One region of the Rhizobium sp. Root491 genome, then DNA from elsewhere that is predicted to be linked to it. Evidence: predicted binding sites of a transcription regulator. Region 1 holds the regulator's gene; the other holds the start of a gene.
The links. The regulator HrcA, encoded in region 1, represses chaperone genes, less so after heat shock. The targets are predictions, from matches to a motif close to GTTAGCACTCNCNNNNNGNGAGTGCTAAC.
Positions count from the first base shown of each region.

Region 1 (10,359 bases):
CGCTACGCTGCGCCCGCTTGGCCTTGCTGCGGGCGAATGGCTTCAGCAATGCCTTCATCACTTGCGCGGAGGCAGGAAGGTCATCGGATGGCAAGGCCAGCACGACGCCTTCGCGCACGAGAACCCAGCCAACCCTTGCGAGGCGGAAATATGCGCCCAAAGTGCTCATGCTTATGCTTGTCTCCTGCTTTTGCCGGACATCGTCTTAAAGCTTCCAGCCGGAATGCAGGGCGGCGATACCGCCGGTGTAATTTGTGTAGGTCACGCGCGAAAAGCCGGCGGAGCGGATCATCGTCGCGAAATCCTCCTGATTGGGGAATTTGCGGATAGACTCGACCAGATATTGATAGGGCTCGGCATCCCCGGTGATCATCTTGCCAAATTGCGGAATGGCGTTGAACGACCATGCATCATAGACGCGGTCGAGTAGCGGCATTTCCACCTCGGAAAATTCCAGCACCAGCAGTCGCCCGCCACGTTTCAGTACGCGGTAGGCTTCTTTCAGCGCAACGTCGATGCGCGGTACGTTGCGAATGCCGAAGGCGACCGTATAGGCGTCGAAGGTATTCGCCTCGAAGGGCAGCTCCTCGGCATTGGCTTCAACGAAGGTCAGATTGTCGGAGAGCTTTCGTTTTGCCGCGCGCTCCTCGCCAACGGCAAGCATCGAGCCGTTGATATCGAGAACGGTGGCATGCGCCAGACGGTTGGAGGCTTCCACGATGCGGAAGGCGATATCGCCGGTGCCACCAGCTACGTCAAGCACCTTGTAAGAGGCGTCCTTGCGCGGTGAAAGCGAGGACACCATGGCGTCCTTCCACAGCCGGTGCAGGCCGGCCGACATCACGTCGTTCATAATGTCGTAGCGCTTGGCCACCTTGTGGAAGACATCGTTGACCAGCCCCTGCTTTTTGCCTTCGTCCACTTTGTGGAAGCCATAGGACGTTTCCATGCCGCCTTGGGCAGTGGTACGGGCGTCGGTCATCGTCTGTCTCCATATTAATTGCGTGGCGGACCATAGCGGAAACGCCATGGCGACGCTATCTGTTGCCGCATCGCCTGGGCGCGACATTTCGCGTGCATTGTATAGACCACATGGTCCTAACGATAAACTGCCGGATAAGCCAGATGCCAGAATTGCCAGAAGTCGAAACCGTTAGACGCGGCCTCGCGCCCACCATGGAAGGGGCAAGAATCCGCAAGCTCCATCTTGGCCGTCCCGATCTGCGCTTTCCGTTCCCGGAGGACTTCGCGGGCCTGATCGAGGGCAGGACGATCATATCGCTCGGGCGCAGGGCGAAGTATCTCTTGATAGAGCTGGAAGACGGGCTGACGATCGTTGCCCATCTTGGAATGTCCGGCTCGTTCCGTATCGAGGCGGCGGCGGATGAGGCGGGAAATAGGAACGCGCCCGGCGCGTTTCATTATGCCCGCTCGAAGGACGGCAAGCACGATCATGTCGTCTTTCATCTGGATAAGGGCGAAGAGCGCATCTGCGTCATCTATAATGACCCGCGCCGCTTCGGCTTCATGCATCTGGTGGAGCGCAACAAGCTCGACCTCTACCCCGCTTTTGCGGGGCTGGGACCGGAACCGACCGGCAACGCGCTGAGCGCGGATTATCTCGCGAGCCGGTTCCAGGGTAAAAGCCAGCCGTTAAAAAGCACGCTGCTGGACCAGAAGGTCATTGCGGGCCTTGGCAATATCTATGTCTGTGAGGCGCTGTGGCGTGCCCATCTCTCGCCTTTGCGGGCGGCGGGAACGCTGGTGACCAAAACCGGAGAACCGAAGCCGGAGCTCATCAACCTCACGGAGAAGATCCGAGACGTGATCGCGGACGCAATCGCCGCCGGCGGCTCTTCCCTGCGCGACCATATACAGACGGACGGAACGCTCGGTTATTTCCAGCATTCCTTTTCAGTCTACGATCAGGAAGGCCAGCCTTGCCGTACACCCGGCTGCGGGGGTACGGTTGAAAGGATAGTGCAGGCCGGTCGTTCGACCTTTTATTGCGCGGCCTGCCAGAAGTAGCTGAGGCGGAATAATGGCGAGGGAGACTGCCGTGGATTATGAAACGATACTGGTCGAGAAGCGCGACGAGGTGGGCGTCATCACGCTCAACCGGCCCAAGGCGCTCAACGCCCTCAATTCGGTGCTTCTGAAGGAACTGCGGCACATTCTCTCCTCGTTCTCTGCCGACGACTCCATCGGTGCGATCATTATAACGGGGTCGGAAAAGGCATTTGCCGCCGGCGCGGACATCAAGGAAATGCAGGGGCTGGATTTTGTCGATGCCTATGTCGGCGACTTTCTCGGCGGCTGGGACGAGGTCGCATCGACCCGCAAGCCGGTCATTGCCGCAGTCTCCGGCTTTGCGCTGGGCGGCGGGTGTGAGCTGGCAATGATGTGCGATTTCATCATCGCTTCGGACACGGCGAAATTCGGCCAGCCGGAAATCACGCTTGGCGTCATTCCCGGCATGGGCGGCTCGCAGCGGCTGACGCGGGCGGTGGGCAAGGCGAAGGCGATGGATCTGGTTCTGACCGGCCGCATGATGGATGCGGCCGAGGCAGAGCGCGCCGGCCTCGTTTCGCGGATCGTCCCCGCGGCAAATCTCATGGATGAGGCGGTGGATGCCGCCACGCGCATCGCCTCGCTGTCTCGCGCTTCCGTTCTCATGGCCAAGGAAAGCGTCAATCGCTCCTTCGAGGTTCCTCTTTCGGAAGGGCTGAGATATGAAAGGCGATCCTTTCAGTCGCTCTTTGCAACAGCGGATCAGAAGGAGGGCATGGCGGCCTTCGTTGAAAAGCGCAAACCCGCTTTCCGGAATCGCTAAGGATTCGGAATATCGGCGTTTTCCGCCATTTGCGTGTTGACGGGCGTACGCTTTAGCGGTATATGCCCGCCCACGGTTAAGGAAAGCCATCCGGCTTGTCCGAAATTACTCCCGCATTCTTGGGTTAAGTGAGGTCTTCGAACGACCCGATCCTCTGGTTGCGGAATTTGGTTTGAATTCGAAGAGAGGCATACATGGCCAATACAACTTCGGCGAAAAAGGCGACCCGCAAGATCGCTCGCCGTACCGCAGTCAACAAGGCTCGCCGTTCGCGCGTTCGCGGCTTCATCCGCAAGGTCGAGGAAGCTATCGCTTCGGGCGATCTGGCAGTAGCCACCGAAGCTCTGAAGGCAGCTCAGCCTGAGATCCAGCGCGCAGCGACGCGTGGCGTTCTGCATGGCAACACGGCATCCCGTAAGGTGTCGCGTCTTGCCCAGCGCGTTAAGGCTCTTTCCGCCTAATCCGGCTAATCACAATTAACTATTCAAAAAGCCTGGTCTTTTGACCGGGCTTTTTGTGATTCTAACCCTACGTTAATCATTCCTGCCGTAACGTGACAAACGCGTGTCAGATGAGCGACAAGAAAAACTGAATAAAAACAATGGATTGCCGGAGGTCTCCCGAAAAATGGGAAGCTTTCTCTACGGAAGTCGCAGCCAGTTTTGAGTCAAGAAGATTTTTATTTTTTTGCCAAAACGGGCTATCGAAAAATGCCAAAATTGAATCTCATTGATTCATAAGCGATTCTGCTTCGGACCTTGCCGGTGATGCAAAACGACCATTGCGAGTCAATGGTCGATCTGAGTTTTTGCAGAAAAAACGCCATTGATCTCTCCCCACGATCCTGCCTAAATGCATTTCAACAAGGGGTGCGGATCTCAGTCCACAGATTATCTCGATGATCGTATCGACGATATTCACCTTCTTGCTGGCGGGCCTTTCGAGGTCCGTTTTCTCAGGTCATTGAGCTTTTTGTGCCGTTTCGGTCTCGGAACGGGCTGGAGCTTTTTGTCCTTAAGAATGCGCCTTACAGTTGTAGCGAAAGGAGCGTTTTTAGCGTGTCGCAGGCCTCTCCATGAAGGGGAGGGAAATGGGATAACCGGCTCGCAAACAAGTAGTAGTCTTTGACGCTCTTTCGAGGGGAGTGCTGGAGGCGGGAAATAATACGAGGGGGATCTCTGGCGATCGTTTTTTTGATCGTCAGGCTATGATTGGCAATTTGAAAGGCGGCAATATGCAATTGAATTTGGCGATGGGTGCGGTGGCCGATGGGGACCGCGCACCACAGGCTCGTGATGCAGCTTGCTCAGAAGCGGCAGGGGATAAATCGGCAATGAAGCACGATGCGCTGTTTGAACGTTTTAGCGCGCGGCTGAAGGCACAGGTTGGTCCCGAGGTCTATGCAAGCTGGTTTGCACGGCTCAAACTCCACACCGTTTCGAAAAGCGTCGTCCGTTTTACCGTTCCGACGACCTTTCTGAAGTCCTGGATCAACAACCGTTATATGGATCTGATCACCAGTCTCGTCCAAAGCGAGGATCCGGACGTGCTGAAGGTGGAAATTCTTGTCCGCTCCGCCAGCCGCCCGGCCCGCCCCGCGCAGGTCGAGGAACGGGTGCAGCCCGTTCAGGACATGGGCGCTGTTGCGCGCAACAAGTCCTTCATTCCGTCGCAGCCCGCGACAGCACCTTCTGCACAGCCTGCGGCGGCGCAGGCGACGCTGCGGCAGGGTAGCTCCGGGCCGCTGTTCGGTTCGCCGCTCGATACACGTTTCACCTTTGACACTTTTGTCGAGGGCTCGTCCAACCGCGTCGCGCTTGCGGCGGCAAAGACGATCGCTGAAGCGGGTGCCGGTGCTGTGCGCTTCAATCCGCTGTTCATTCATGCGGGTGTCGGGCTTGGCAAGACACACCTTCTGCAGGCAATTGCCAATGCCGCCATCGACAGTCCGCGCAACCCGCGTGTGGTCTATCTGACGGCCGAATATTTTATGTGGCGTTTTGCGACCGCGATCCGCGACAATGATGCGCTGACGCTGAAGGACACCCTGCGAAATATCGACCTTCTTGTCATCGACGACATGCAGTTCCTGCAGGGCAAGATGATCCAGCACGAATTCTGCCACCTGTTGAACATGCTGCTCGACAGCGCCAAGCAGGTAGTCGTGGCCGCTGACCGCGCGCCGTGGGAGCTGGAATCGCTTGATCCGCGTGTCCGTTCGCGCCTTCAGGGTGGCATGGCTATCGAGATCGAAGGTCCCGATTACGACATGCGCTACGAAATGCTCAACCGTCGCATGGGTTCTGCGCGTCAGGACGATCCGTCTTTCGAGATTTCGGACGAAATCCTGACCCACGTGGCCAAAAGCGTGACGGCGAGCGGACGCGAGCTTGAAGGCGCCTTCAACCAGCTGATGTTCAGACGCTCTTTCGAGCCGAACCTCTCGGTTGACCGTGTCGATGAGCTGCTGTCGCACCTCGTCGGCAGTGGGGAGGCCAAGCGCGTCCGTATCGAGGATATTCAGCGCATCGTCGCCAGGCATTATAATGTGTCGCGGCAGGAGCTGGTTTCCAACCGTCGCACCCGCGTCATCGTCAAGCCGCGCCAGATCGCCATGTATCTGGCAAAGATGCTGACACCGCGCTCATTTCCCGAGATCGGTCGCCGTTTCGGCGGTCGCGACCACACCACGGTTCTTCACGCGGTGCGCAAGATCGAGGATCTGATTTCCGGCGACACCAAGCTCGGCCACGAGGTTGAGCTGCTGAAGCGCCTGATCAACGAAAACAACGCATGAAAAAAGCGGCCTTCGGGCCGCTTTTTTATTGGTTTCTCGGTTGTTGATTGGCTCAGGACCAGGCAGGCTACCGGTCAGCAGGCGAGATCGGCGACCACGGCATCCAGAATAAGCATGCCGGAAGGGGTGCAGCGTAGGCGGGAATTGCCGATCCGTTCCACGAAGCCGTGTTGCAGGAGGAATTCCTCTTTCTCCGGGTCGAGTTCGCGGCCGGAGAGATCGCTCCAGCGAGCAAGATCAATGCCTTCGCGCAGGCGAAGACCCATCAGCAGCAATTCGTCTGCCTGTTCGTCGACGCCGAGAAGCTCCTGATCGACCATGCCGTGGCCTTCACGCTCGACGGTCTCGAGCCAGGTTTCGGGATGGCGCTCGGTGACGGTGGCGAGCTTGGAGGCGCCATTGGTCAGGCGTCCATGCGCACCGGGTCCAATACCGGCATAATCGCCATAACGCCAATAGGTCAGGTTATGGCGGCTTTCCGCACCGGGGCGGGCGTGATTGGAAACCTCGTACGCCGGCATGCCGTAACGCTCGGTGATTTCTTGCGTCGCTTCATAAAGCACCGCCGAATGCTCGCCATCCGGTACGATCAGCTTGCCAGCCTTGTGCAGCCCGTAAAACGGCGTGCCTTCCTCGATAGTGAGCTGATAGAGCGACAGATGGTCGACGGCGTAGGAGACGGCTTCCTTCAGCTCAGCGTCCCATTCGGCCACCGTCTGGTTCGGGCGGGCGTAAATCAGATCGAAGGACATGCGCGGAAAAATCTCCCGCGCCAGACGGATGGCTTTAAGCGCATCGGCAACATCATGCAGACGGCCAAGGAACTTCAGGTCCCGGTCGTTCAGCGCCTGGACGCCGAGCGAGACGCGATTGACGCCGGCTGCCCGGTAACCGCGAAACCGCTCCGCCTCGACGCTTGAAGGATTGGCCTCCATGGTGATCTCGATACCATCAGGCACATGCCAGAAGCGCGAAACGCCATCAAGAAGCGCGCCTACGGTCTGCGGGTCCATCAGCGAAGGTGTGCCGCCGCCCATGAAAATGCTGGTAACGACACGCGGACCGCTGAGCGCCCGCATCTTTGCCATTTCGCTGAGGAACGCCGCAGTGAACCGTTCCTGATCCACCGGGCGGTGGCGGACATGGCTGTTGAAATCGCAATAGGGGCATTTGGCCGCACAGAAGGGCCAGTGCAGATAGATCCCGAAACCGGGATCGCCCGTATCCGGCAGAAGCGACGCGCCGGGGGCAGAAAGTTGGTGCTCCCCGGTCATCGGGTTCATGCCTCCAGACAGGTTTCGACGAATTTTTTGAACGCGCGGGCACGGTGGGAGAGCGCAAACGCATCGCCGTGCTTCCAGCCGTGTTTTTCGTCTGCGGTCATTTCACCGAATGTGGTGTCGTAACCTTCCGGTTTGAAGATCGGGTCATAGCCGAAACCGCTCGTTCCGCGCGGGGGCCACGCCACCGTGCCTTCCACCTCGCCGCGAAAATATTCGACATGCCCGTCCGGCCAGGCAAGGCACAGCACGCTGACGAAGCGGCCCGTGCGGTCTTCCGGCTTCGTTGCACCGCGTTCGGCAAGCGCATCCTCGACCTTCTGCATGGCCATGGCGAAGTCGCGCGTACCGTCAGCGGTTTCCGCCCAATTGGCGGTGTAAACGCCCGGCGCGCCATCCAGCGCATCGATCACCAGACCGGAATCGTCAGACAGAGCCGGCAGGCCGGACGCCTTCGCAGACGCAAGCGCCTTGATGGCAGCATTTTCCTCAAAGGTGGTGCCTGTCTCGTCCGGCTCCACGAAGTTCAGCTCCGCAGCCGATTTGGCTGAAAAGCCGAAAGGCCCGATCAGGTCGGCGATTTCGGCGATCTTGCCCTTGTTGTGGCTGGCGACAACGATCGTTCTGGTATCGAGCTTGCGCATGACGTTTTCCTGTCGGCTCAGGCGATTGCCTGCTTCTGAAGGGCCACCAGTTCGCTGCATCCGGCCTTTGCAAGACCGAGCAGCGTCAGGAATTCCTCTTCGGAGAAGGGGGCACCTTCCGCGGTTCCCTGCACTTCGACGATGCCGCCGGAGCCGGTGATGACGAAATTCGCATCGGTCTCGGCGGAGGAATCCTCGAGATAATCGAGATCGATGACCGGCTGTTTTGCAAAGATGCCGCAGGAGATCGCGGCGATATGGTCTTTCAGGACCTTCTCGACCTTGATCATGTTGCGGGTTTCCATCCACTTCAGGCAATCATGCAGGGCGATCCATGCGCCGGTGATGGAAGCCGTGCGCGTGCCGCCATCGGCCTGAATGACGTCGCAGTCAATGCTGATCTGGCGCTCGCCAAGCGCCTGGAGGTCGACCACTGCGCGCAGCGAGCGGCCGATAAGGCGCTGGATTTCCTGCGTGCGTCCGCCCTGCTTGCCGGCTGAGGCCTCGCGTTTCATCCGCTCATGGGTGGAACGCGGCAGCATGCCGTATTCGGCGGTGACCCAGCCCTTGCCGCTGTTGCGCAGCCACGGCGGCGTCTTTTCCTCAAGGCTTGCGGTGACGAGCACATGCGTATCACCGAATTTGACCAGACAGGAACCTTCGGCATGTTTCGAGAAATTGCGCTCGAAGGAAACCTTGCGCATCTGATCGGTTTTTCTGCCTGAAGGCCGCATATGATCCACTCTCCATGTTGGTTCCTGCCTTCTAAGGCGCGCCCCGGGGTTTTGCAAAGCCAATTTCCATTTTGCCGCAGCGGTGCAACGCATTATATTGGTACGGACAGAGTTTTGACGATAAAGAACGGATGATATGGGCTTTTCCGCACCGCTTTCAAAAGATCAGGCATCGTTGCTGGATGAACGGTCGCGGGAGATTTTCCGGCGCATCGTCGAAGGCTATCTCGACACCGGCGAACCCTTGGGGTCGCGCAGCCTGTCGCGGCTGTTGCCGATGTCGCTTTCACCGGCCTCCGTTCGCAACGTCATGAGCGACCTCGAGGAACTGGGTCTCATCTATTCGCCGCATATCAGCGCCGGTCGCCTGCCCACCCAGACGGGGCTGCGCTTCTTCGTGGACGCATTCATGCAGGTGGGCGATCTGCCCGCCGATGAGAGAGCCAGTATCGACCGCCAGATCGGTCCGGTCGCCGGCCACGAGCAATCGCTGGAAGGGTTGCTGACGGAGGCAAGCCGCATGCTTTCAGGCATGTCGCGCGGTGCCGGCCTGGTGCTGACGGCCAAGAGCGACGTCATTCTCAAGCATGTTGAATTCATCCGGCTGGAGCCCACCAAGGCGCTTGCCGTGCTGGTAGGGGACCACAATCAGGTCGAAAACCGTATCATCGAATTGCCGGTCGGCATTTCGTCATCGCAATTGACAGAGGCGGCAAATTTCATCAATGCCCATCTTTCCGGGCAGACGCTGCAAGAACTGCGGGGCCAGTTTCAGACGCAGCGTGCCGAATTGCAGTCGGAACTCGGCACGCTCGCGCAGGACCTCATTGAACGTGGTCTCGCCATATGGGCGGGCGACAATGAAGAGGGCAAGCTCGGCCGCCTCATCGTCCGCGGACGCTCCAACCTGCTGGAAGGTCTGGCCGGTGAGGAAGATATCGATCGTGTGCGCCTGCTGTTCGACGATCTGGAACGTAAGGAAAATCTCATCGAGATACTCAACCTTGCGGAAAGTGGCTCAGGCGTCAGGATTTTCATCGGCTCGGAAAACAAGCTCTTCTCGCTGTCAGGCTCGTCACTGATCGTGGCACCTTATCGGGATGAGGAAAATCGCGTTGTGGGTGCCGTCGGCGTCATCGGTCCCACGAGGCTAAATTACGCCCGTATCGTGCCTATGGTGGACTACACCGCACAAATTATGGCCCGCCTTTCCCGAAAGCAGAGATAGGACAAGCCCGCAAGGTTAGAGAATGCGGCAAGCTTTTCGCCGCAAGCCTTGATTTTTGCCCTTCAAACCTCGATATCGGGCGCAACCAACAATATTCAAATCTGGAGAACGTCATGACCGACGATACGAAAAAGCCCGGACCTGACGCGGACGTCGCCGAAGAGTTTGTCGAACCCGCATTTACAGGGGAAGAGACGGCGGAAGCTGCCGAGCCCGATCCGATCGAACTGCTCAGGGCCGAAAATGCCGATCTGCGCGACAAGTTCCTGCGTCTTGCAGCAGAAATGGACAATCTTCGTCGCCGCACCGAGCGCGAAGTCAAGGATGCGAAGGCCTATTCTCTCGCCGCTTTCGCGCGCGACATGCTTGCCGTTTCCGACAATCTTCGCCGCGCTCTTGAAGCCATTCCTGACGAACTCAAGACCAATGGCGAAGCCGGTCTCAACGGCCTGATCGAAGGTGTCGAGATGACGGAGCGCTCGATGCTCTCGACGCTGGAGCGACATGGCGTCAAAAAGATCGATGCGGAAGGCCAGAAATTCGATCCGAATTTCCACCAGGCGATGTTCGAAATTCCGAACACAGCAGTTCCGAACAACACGGTACTGCAGGTGGTTCAGGCCGGTTTCACCATCGGTGACCGGGTGCTGCGCCCCGCCATGGTTGGCGTCTCAAAGGGTGGCCCGAAGGTGGAGACCGCCGCAGCGCCCGAGCCGGGCACCGCCTCCGTCAACGAGAAGGATGCGTGAGGCATTCCCTCATCTAAAGCGCGTCCGGATATAAAAACCGGGACGCGCTTTTGTTTGAAATGCTCCAATAAAAAACGCGCCTCAAGGGCGCGTT
Region 1 is NZ_LMFF01000001.1:1,106,532-1,116,890, reverse strand. It holds gene ubiB (2-polyprenylphenol 6-hydroxylase) at 1-169, opposite strand, end outside; gene ubiE (bifunctional demethylmenaquinone methyltransferase/2-methoxy-6-polyprenyl-1,4-benzoquinol methylase UbiE) at 206-982, opposite strand; gene mutM (bifunctional DNA-formamidopyrimidine glycosylase/DNA-(apurinic or apyrimidinic site) lyase) at 1,126-2,028, shown strand; gene ASD46_RS05515 (enoyl-CoA hydratase) at 2,060-2,833, shown strand; gene rpsT (30S ribosomal protein S20) at 3,028-3,294, shown strand; gene dnaA (chromosomal replication initiator protein DnaA) at 4,167-5,630, shown strand; gene hemW (radical SAM family heme chaperone HemW) at 5,705-6,904, opposite strand; gene rdgB (RdgB/HAM1 family non-canonical purine NTP pyrophosphatase) at 6,910-7,554, opposite strand; gene rph (ribonuclease PH) at 7,572-8,288, opposite strand; gene hrcA (heat-inducible transcriptional repressor HrcA) at 8,425-9,516, shown strand; gene grpE (nucleotide exchange factor GrpE) at 9,630-10,265, shown strand.

Region 2 (10,359 bases), 330 kb from region 1:
ACGGAACGGGCGGTCACCGAAGGATTTCCCGCCGCGATCTCCAAAGCTCTTTCCACCGCGCGGGCCGTCGCCACGTCCACGACCGCCTTCCTCTTCGCGCGGGGAATCCGAACGGATCCACTCGCCCTCGGAATCGGCATGCCTGACGACGTTGCGGCGCGCTTCCGCCTGGGCGGATGGCTTCTTGAACAGGCTTTCCGCTTCCGCGCGGGCAGAAGACTTCCGCTCCTTGCCATCACGGGTGGGCTTTGCGCCGGGCGCCATCCAGACATTGGCCGTGCGGCTGGTGCCCGCGGGCGGGCGGGCGGGGCGGCGTTCTTCGCCATCCTCTTCGCCACGGGTTTTCGCGCCGAATTTCCCGGCAGGTTTGCCACCGAACTTGCCGGCTGGCTTGTCACCGCGCTTGGTGTCGAGACGGCCGAGCGCCTTTTCGCGGCGATCTTCCGGTTTGCCGGCAGCCCTGTCGAACCGCGGCTTGCCTTCCGGCGCATCGCTCTTTGCCCATTCGGACCGGGGCGCGCGCTTGGGCGTATTTTCTTCTTCATCGTCGGCGACAGGCGCATCGTAGATCGGCGCGTCGAAATTGGCGCCGGATTGTTCGATGAGGCGCGGACCAAGCTGGTCACGCAGCATGCGGCCACGCACTTCAAGCACCTTGCCTTCAGGCAGATCGCCAAGCTGGAACGGGCCGTAGGAGATACGGATCAGGCGGTTGACCTCAAGGCCGAGCGCGCCGAGCACGTTCTTGATCTCGCGGTTCTTGCCTTCGCGCAGACCCATGGTGATCCAGACGTTGTGACCCTGGGTGCGGTCGAGCGTCGCGTCGATAGCGCCATAAAGCACGCCGTCGACGGCAATGCCTTCCTTCAGCTTGTCGAGCGCTGCCTGATCGACCTCGCCATGGGCGCGCACGCGGTAGCGGCGCAGCCAGCCGGTCGTCGGCAGTTCCAGCACGCGCGAGAGACCGCCATCATTGGTCAACAGCAGCAGGCCTTCGGTATTGATGTCGAGGCGGCCGATAGAGAGCACACGCGGCAATTCACCCGGCAGATTGTCGAAAACGGTCGGGCGGCCTTCCGGGTCGGAATTGGTCGTCACCAGGCCAGCGGGCTTGTGGTAAAGCCACAGGCGCGTGCGCTCGGCCCCGCGGATGGGCATGCCATCCACTTCGATCTTGTCGGAAAGAGTCGCGTTCATCACCGGAGTGTCCAGCTTGACGCCGTTCAGCGACACGCGGCCTTCCATGATCATGCGCTCGATATCGCGGCGCGAGGCAACGCCGGCGCGCGCCATGATCTTGGAAATGCGCTCTGGCTTGGTGCCCATAACGGCTTCCTGCACCGGAGCCGCCTTGGCTTCTACCGGTTTCTTTTCACGCTCTGCGGCGGGCTTGCCGGGGCCTTTCGGCTTCTTGTCGCGGCTAAAAGTCTTGCCACCGTCACGCTTCGGCTTGTCTTTAAAAGTCATTTGCTGTTTGCCTGTTGTTTGGGCTGTCCTATCAGGTCCAAGCACAAGGGTTAAGAGGAAATTGAAACGCAATGGCCGAAAGGACGCATTTCATGGAACTGGCGCTGGCGGAAGCCCGTGCCGCCGGTGAGCGGCAGGAGGTTCCGATCGGCGCAGTCCTGGTTATGGACGGTCGCGTCATCGCCCGTTCCGGCAATCGCACCCGTGAATTGAACGATGTGACGGCGCATGCCGAAATCGCCGTGATCCGCATGGCCTGCGAGGCGCTGGAACAGGAACGCCTGCCCGGTGCCGATCTCTATGTAACGCTGGAACCCTGCACCATGTGCGCGGCGGCGATCTCGTTTGCCCGCATCCGTCGTCTCTATTACGGTGCGGAAGACCCGAAGGGCGGCGCGGTGCATAGTGGCGTGCGCTTCTTCAGCCAGCCGACATGCCACCACGCGCCTGATGTGTATTCGGGGCTGGCGGAAAGCGAAAGTGCTGAAATTCTGCGGAAATTCTTTCGCGAGAAACGTCTCTACGAATAAGCAGCCGGCGGGAGATGCAATCTTTCCCGCAGGCCATAAGCCCTTCATTTTATCAGAAGGGGTTCCACCAGGGTTTGCCGGTGTTTGCCATCGCCGCTTCTTTCTTACGGCGCTTTTCCTTCTTCTGCTCCGGCTCACCGAGGTCAGTCAGCTGATCCTGCGGAACGCTACGATATTCCTGCGGCGGATCGGTCAGGAACTTGCGCTGGGCGTTGACGACAGAGCCACCCTGGGCATCTGCCTTGGCCTTGCGGAAGGCTTCCCATTTCTGGCTTTCGGTCATCTGGCCGGCCGTGCCATTGCCGGCAAGCAGCGGTGAGCGGTAATGCGGATTGTTCTTATTGGCATCCGCCTCGTCGCGCAGGCGTTCACGGGTCTCTTCCGGCGATTCGACCCATTGCGGGTTGTTTTCGCGGCTCGCCATGTTCTGCTGCGGCGTCGTCAATTGCTCGGCGCGGGACTGGGCGGGGACAACGAGACCGGGACGCGGGCTGTACTTCAGGTTACGTTTTTCCTGATCGTTGCCGGTGATCGAAGTCGCGTTGCCGAGGTCGTCTACAAGCTGTTCTGCCGCAGTCTTGCCCGTACCATAGGTCGGGCTCGTGCAGGCGCTGAGCAGCACGCCTATCGCCGTGATACCTGCAACCGTGCGGAACATGCTCAAACCCTGCGCGTTATCCTGCCCAAAAGCCTTCATCGTCTTCATAAAAACCCTTCCAGCCGTCCGTCCCATTGCGCCAGACATCGTCTTTCGGCAGGCGGTAGCCCGCATTGCCGTGCAAATCCGGCCATTTTCAGGCAGGTGTACCGGATGAAGAGCTAAAGCGCAATTCATCCGGCCATTTTCCTCGCGCATCGGCCCGAAACTCGAAATCGATTTTTCGACAGGAACGATGCGCAGCAGCTTTAAATCATCCCAGCGCGGCAAGCTCGCGCAGTGCCGCCGCATCACGGGCCGAAACCTCCGGATAGTCCGGATCGGAACCGACATCGGTGGTGATACGCCAGGAGCGTGCGCATTTTGCGCCTTCCGCCAGCTTCTGCTCGACCACGACCTTTGCGACCTCCGGCAAGCGGAAGCCATCGGCAGGGCCTTCATCGCCGACCACCGAAATGGCCGAGGTGATGCAGATTTCGGCAAAATCCTGCCCGGAGAGAGCCGCCAGAAGATCGGCGTCGGCAATGTGCACGACGGGCGCTGCCTCAAGCGAGGAGCCGATACGCTTTTCACGGCGTTCCACTTCGAGCGCACCGGTGACGACCGTGCGGACCTTGCGGATTTTCTCCCACTTCGCTTCCAGCGCGTCGTTGTTCCACTCCGCCGGAATTTCCGGGAACTGGGCGAGATGCACAGATTCCGCATCCGGATAGCGCGAAAGCCATGCTTCTTCAGTGGTGAAGGGCAGCATGGGCGCAAGCCATGTGACGAGGCAATCGAACAGCTTGGCGATGACCGACAGCGATGCACGGCGCTTCAGCGACGACGGCGCGTCACAATAAAGCGTGTCCTTGCGGATGTCGAAGTAGAAAGCCGACAGCTCCACATTTGCGAAATCGATCAGGGCGCGGGCGATCTTCTTGAAGTCGAAGGCGTCGTACCCGTCGCGCACGACCTTATCCAGCTCGGACAGGCGGTGCAGCACCAGCTTTTCCAGTTCCGGAAGATCGGCATAGGCGATCTCCTCGCCCTTGTCGTGGGCAAGCGTGCCGAGCATCCAGCGCACGGTGTTGCGCAGCTTGCGATACGCGTCGATATTGGTCTGGATGATGGCCTTGCCCAGACGCTGGTCTTCCCAGTAATCGGTCGTCATGACCCACAGGCGCAGGATATCCGCGCCGGACTCTTTCATCACGTCCTGTGGTGCAACAACGTTGCCGAGAGACTTGGACTGCTTGCGGCCCTGCTCGTCCATGGTGAAGCCATGGGTGACGACGGCGTTATAGGGCGCGCGGCCACGCGTCGCGCAGCTTTCCAGCAGCGACGAATGGAACCAGCCGCGATGCTGGTCCGAGCCTTCGAGATAGACATCCGCCGGCCACTTCATGTCCGGGCGGTCTTCCAGCGTGAAGGTATGGGTGCAGCCGCTATCGAACCACACATCGAGGATGTCCATGACCTGCTGCCATTTGGCGTGGTCATGGTCATTGCCGAGGAAACGTTCTTTGGCGCCTTCGGCGAACCAGGCATCCGCACCTTCAGCCTCGAAGGCCTCGAGGATGCGGGCGTTGACAGCCTCGTCGACCAGAACCTCACCCTGCTCGTCGGCGAAGACCGCGATCGGCACGCCCCAGCTGCGCTGGCGTGACAGAACCCAGTCGGGCCGACCTTCGATCATGGCGCGCAGGCGGTTCTGGCCGGATGCCGGAACGAAACGGGTCTGGTCGATGGCATCAAGCGAACGCGAGCGCAGCGTCGTGCCGTCGCCCAGTTCCTTGTCCATATAGACAAACCACTGCGGCGTGTTGCGGAAGATCACCGGCTTCTTGGAGCGCCAGCTATGCGGATAGCTGTGCTTCAGACGGCCGCGCGCGAACAGGTTGTTGGCCGCGATCAGCGCCTTGATGACGCGCTCGTTGGCATCGCCCTTCTTGCCGTTATCATCCATGACGCGGGCCGCACCGCCTTCGGCAGACGGGCCGAAACCGGGTGCGTCCTCGGTGTAGAAACCGTCATCGCCAACGGGGAACGGGATGGCCGGCGAAACGCCGCGCGCTTCCAGCTCACGCTGATGCGCGGTCCAGACGTCAAAGTCCTCGCGGCCATGGCTCGGCGCGGTGTGCACGAAGCCCGTGCCTGCATCGTCGGTGACGTGGTCGCCATCGAGAAGCGGAACCGGGAAATCGTAGCCAAGCGACGCCAAAGGATGGGCGCAGGTGATGGCGGCCAGTTCTTCAGCTTTCACATCGCGCACGAACTTGAAGGTCACCTTCGCCTTGGCAGCAGCTTCATCGGCAAGCTTTCTGGCGAAGATCAGCTTTTCACCCGGCTGCGGCCCGAAATCGTTCTGCGCGCTTTCGACTTCGAACAGGCCATATTCGACCCGCGAGGAGAAGGCGATGGCGCGGTTGCCGGGGATGGTCCACGGCGTGGTTGTCCAGATGACGACAGAGACGCCGGAAAGAGCTGGCGCAGCGTCCTTCACCGGGAACTTCACCCAGATCATGTCGCTTTCAACGTCGTGATACTCGACCTCGGCTTCCGCCAGCGCCGTGCGCTCGACAACCGACCACATGATCGGCTTGGAACCGCGATAGAGCTGGCCGCTCTTGGCGATCTTCAGCAGTTCGCCGGCGATGCGGGCTTCCGCGTGGAAGTTCATGGTTGTGTAGGGGTTTTCGAAGTCACCCTCGATGCCGAGGCGCTTGAACTCTTCCGACTGAACCTTGATCCAGCCAGCCGCGAAGTCACGGCATTCCCTGCGGAACTCGTTGACCGGAACCTCGTCCTTGTTCTTGCCCTTGGCGCGGTAGGCTTCCTCGATCTTCCATTCGATCGGCAGGCCGTGGCAATCCCAGCCGGGCACGTAATTGGCGTCGAAACCGCGCATCTGGAACGAGCGGGTGATGACGTCTTTCAGGATCTTGTTCAGCGCATGGCCGATGTGGATGTTGCCGTTGGCATAGGGCGGGCCATCATGCAGCACGAATTTCTCGCGACCGGCGGCGGAGGCGCGGAGCTTTTTATACAGGCCCATTTCCTGCCAGCGCTTCACCGTTTCCGGTTCTTTCTGCGGCAGGCCGGCACGCATCGGGAAATCCGTCTGCGGCAAATAGAGGGTCGAGGAATAGTCGAATTTTTCTGCGGTGTCGCTCATAATTGTACCGTTGTTGCGCGCCGTGTCGGTCGCGCCGTCTCAATTTCAAAGAGGGCAAATACGGAAAGCGCCATGTCAAATGCCATGACGAGCGCCAAAATCCCGGACCTTCCGGCTCTTCAGAGCGGGCGGAAGGCCGGGCCAATAATTCGGCCTATCTGAACTTTAAACAGCAACCGGTATTGGGACATGGCCGGTTGTTTATGCGGTTTTCCGGCAAAAAGGAAGTGAAAAGCGACGACAATCCGGGACAGGATTATCTGCCCGCTCAAAATGCTATCTTCGCATCCAATTCACTGAGCGGCCGCACGCCTGACAGCATCGCCCGCGCCTCTTCCTCATCCCGCCTGATCTGCGCGACCAGCGGGTCCAAGCCGTCAAATTTCAGCTCGTCACGCAGGTGCCCGAAGAAGGATACCGAACAGACCTCACCATAGAGATCACCGGAAAAATCGAAGACGTAGGTTTCCAGAAGGGCCGCACCGTTATCGGTGACCGTCGGGCGGTAACCGAAGCTTGCAACGCCATCGTAAATCGCCCCGTCGGGGCGGCGGAACCGCACAGCATAGATGCCGGCTTTCAGCTCCGTTTCGGGTGAAAGCGCCATGTTGGCCGTTGGGTAACCCAGAGTTCGCCCCAGCTTCTGGCCGCCGATGACTTCACTTTCCACCGTGAAACGATACCCGAGTTGTCCGGCGGCACCTGCCACATCTCCTTCGCACAGAAGCGAGCGGATACGGCTAGAGGAGACGACATCCGCACCCTCGTCGCGAAAGGCATCCACGAGCGTCACGTCGAAGCCGTTGCGCTTGCCGGCCGCCATCAGAAATGCCGGGCCACCTTCGCGGCCCTTGCCGAAATGGAAATCAAAGCCGGTGACGACGGCGCTGGCGCCCAGCCAGTCGACCAGAATGGAATTGACGAACTCTTCCGCCGAGCGCTGCGAAAACTCGCGGTCGAAGGGGTATTCGATGACCGAGCGGAAACCGATGGCCTCGAGAATACGTGCCTTCAACGGCGCAGGCGTCAGGCGGAAGACCGGCGTTTCAGGGCGGAAGACGGAACGGGGATGCGGTTCGAAGGTCAGCACCAGTGCCGGAACGCCACGCGCCTCGGCCAGTTCCAGCGCCCGGTCCAGAACGGCGCGGTGGCCGCGATGCACACCGTCGAAATTGCCGATCGCGATGACGCCGCCGCGCAAGCCTTCAGGCAGCGGCTCCTTTTTTTCATTGCGATGAAAGACGGTCATTGCAGTCGATCCATTGTTTACGCCGGCTTACGCCAGACGTTTCCTAGGCAAGGCGGGGCATCCACCAGCCGGGAGCCGCGCCCTGCCCCTTCAGGTAGGCGTTCAGAAGCGCCTCGTCCGTCTGGCCATTCAACGTATATTCGGCAGCGTGAATGCCGCCGCTGATATAAAGAAGGTTGAGGCCGCTCGCAATTGCGCCCTTCACATCCGTCGGCATGCCATCGCCGATGGCGAGCACGCGATCCTTCGGGAAATCGCCGCGCACTTCTTTCGCCGCCGCAAGGCAGGCTTCATAGATCGGCGCGTGCGGTTTGCCGGCAATACGGACTTCGCCGCCAAGCTGTTCGTAATATGCGGCCATGGCGCCGGCGCAGGGAATGATGCGCTCGCCGCGCTCTACCACCAGATCGGGGTTGGCGCAGATCATCGGCGCCTTGCGGGCGATGAAGCCTTTCAGCATTTCCGTATAATCTTCCGGCGTTTCCGTCTCGTCATCGAAGAAACCGGTGCAGACGACGGATTCCGCTTCCACCTCGCCGACCCGTTCGACATCGAGACCTTCCAGCAGCGGCATGTCCCGCTCGGGGCCGAGCAGAAAGACTTTTCTCGGGCCTTCCGCGAACAGGCCGCGGGTGACGTCGCCCGATGTGATGATGCGGTCATAGGCCTCATCCGGCACGCCGAGAACGCGAAGCTGGGCGATGACACCGGGGGCCGGACGCGGCGAATTGGTGATGAGCACCACGGTCTTGCCGGCCTTGCGCGCGTCGTGCAGCGCAACCGCCGCATCCGGGAAAGCGCTGACACCATTATGCAGCACGCCCCAGACATCCGAAAGAACAACGTCGAACCCATCAGTGATTTCGCCGAGGGTGAGAATGCGATGGGCCATGATATGCTTTCCGGGTGCGAAAAAAGGGTGTGCGTCACATGGCAAAGCACGACGCCGATGGCAAGGAAAAAAGCGGTGCCAGGCCCGCCTCCAGACCACCGGCCACCATCCGAACATAAAACCCCTCTACGCCGAAAACGAAGGTTGCCTGAAAAAGAGCGATTTGTCCGCGCCCGTCAGAGCGTGGAAATTTTCTGTCATGGAACGCTGGTAACCATAGGCCGTGAAATTTTTCCGGCAGTGCGTTCTTGACTCCGGGGGGACGCCTCCTTATCTCGGCTTTGCTGGCACTCCAACAAGAGGAGTGCTAACACCCATCACGTGAACCTGCAAAAGGTTCCTGAAGTCATTTGATCGAGGGATTAGGCAATGACAAGCACCAATTTCCGCCCGCTTCATGATCGCGTCGTCGTTCGTCGCGTTGAGTCCGAAGCAAAGACCAAGGGCGGCATCATCATTCCCGATACCGCCAAGGAAAAGCCGCAGGAAGGCGAAATCGTCGCCGTCGGTTCCGGCGCTCGCGATGAGGCCGGCAAGGTCGTCGCTCTCGACGTCAAGGTTGGCGATCGCGTCCTGTTCGGCAAGTGGTCGGGCACCGAAGTCAAGCTCGACGGCGAAGACCTTCTGATCATGAAGGAAGCCGACATCATGGGTATCATCGGCTGATTTCGCCGCACCCATCGTTTCCTTAAATTTCAAGCCGGACCCCGTCCGGCCATTCGAAACCAGGAGTTTTGAAAATGGCAGCCAAAGAAGTCAAATTCGGCCGCACAGCGCGCGAAAAGATGCTCAAGGGCGTCGACATTCTCGCTGATGCAGTGAAGGTTACCCTCGGCCCGAAGGGTCGTAACGTCGTTATCGACAAGTCCTTCGGCGCACCGCGCATCACCAAGGACGGCGTTTCGGTCGCCAAGGAAATCGAACTCGAAGACAAGTTCGAGAACATGGGCGCACAGCTCGTTCGCGAAGTTGCCTCCAAGACCAACGACATCGCCGGTGACGGCACCACCACCGCAACGGTTCTGGCCCAGGCCATCGTTCGCGAAGGTGCAAAGGCAGTTGCTGCCGGCATGAACCCGATGGACCTCAAGCGCGGTATCGATCTGGCCGTTGCTGAAGTCGTCAAGGACCTTCAGGCCAAGGCCAAGAAGATCAACACTTCGGAAGAAGTTGCACAGGTCGGCACGATCTCTGCAAACGGCGAGCGTCAGATCGGTCTCGACATTGCTGAAGCAATGCAGCGCGTCGGCAACGAAGGCGTCATCACCGTTGAAGAAGCCAAGACCGCTGAAACCGAACTCGAAGTCGTCGAAGGCATGCAGTTCGACCGCGGCTACCTGTCGCCTTACTTCGTGACCAACCCGGAAAAGATGGTTGCGGACCTCGAAGACGCATACATCCTTCTGCACGAAAAGAAGCTTTCGAACCTCCAGGCCATGCTGCCTGTTCTCGAAGCTGTCGTTCAGACCGGCAAGCCGCTCGTCATCATCGCTGAAGACGTAGAAGGCGAAGCCCTTGCAACGCTCGTCGTCAACAAGCTGCGTGGCGGCCTCAAGATCGCTGCCGTCAAGGCTCCTGGCTTCGGCGATCGCCGCAAGGCCATGCTGGAAGACATCGCCATCCTGACCGGTGGTACCGTCATTTCCGAAGATCTGGGCATCAAGCTCGAAAGCGTTACCCTCGACATGCTCGGCAAGTCGAAGAAGGTTTCGATCTCCAAGGAAAACACCACGATCGTTGACGGTGCTGGCCAGAAGTCCGACATCGAAGGCCGTGTTGCCCAGATCAAGGCGCAGATCGAAGAAACCACTTCCGACTACGACCGCGAAAAGCTGCAGGAACGTCTTGCCAAGCTCGCTGGCGGCGTTGCCGTGATCCGCGTTGGCGGTTCGACGGAAGTTGAAGTGAAGGAAAAGAAGGACCGCATCGACGACGCTCTCAACGCGACGCGCGCTGCTGTTCAGGAAGGCATCGTACCGGGCGGCGGCGTTGCCCTGCTGCGTTCTTCCACGAAGATCACCGTCAAGGGTGAGAACGACGACCAGGAAGCCGGCATCAACATCGTCCGCAAGGCTCTGCAGTCTCTGGTTCGCCAGATTGCAGAAAACGCAGGTGACGAAGCTTCCATCGTTGTTGGCAAGATCCTCGACCGGAACGAAGACAACTACGGCTACAACGCCCAGACCGGCGAATATGGCGACCTGATCCAGCTCGGCATCGTCGACCCGGTCAAGGTTGTTCGCACGGCTCTGCAGAACGCAGCTTCGGTTGCTTCGCTGCTGATCACCACCGAAGCCATGATCGCCGAACTTCCTAAGAAGGAATCGGCAATGCCCCAGATGCCTGGCGGCGGCATGGGCGGCATGGACTTCTAATCAGTCCTGTCACTGGAATACGAAAGGGCGG
Region 2 is NZ_LMFF01000001.1:776,737-787,095, forward strand. It holds gene ASD46_RS03910 (pseudouridine synthase) at 1-1,467, opposite strand, end outside; gene ASD46_RS03915 (nucleoside deaminase) at 1,539-1,997, shown strand; gene ASD46_RS03920 (hypothetical protein) at 2,050-2,703, opposite strand; gene ileS (isoleucine--tRNA ligase) at 2,909-5,812, opposite strand; gene ASD46_RS03930 (bifunctional riboflavin kinase/FAD synthetase) at 6,081-7,061, opposite strand; gene ASD46_RS03935 (TIGR01459 family HAD-type hydrolase) at 7,105-7,953, opposite strand; gene groES (co-chaperone GroES) at 8,323-8,619, shown strand; gene groL (chaperonin GroEL) at 8,694-10,328, shown strand.
Region 2: the regulator HrcA is predicted to act here: its motif matches at 8,237-8,265, upstream of groES (co-chaperone GroES).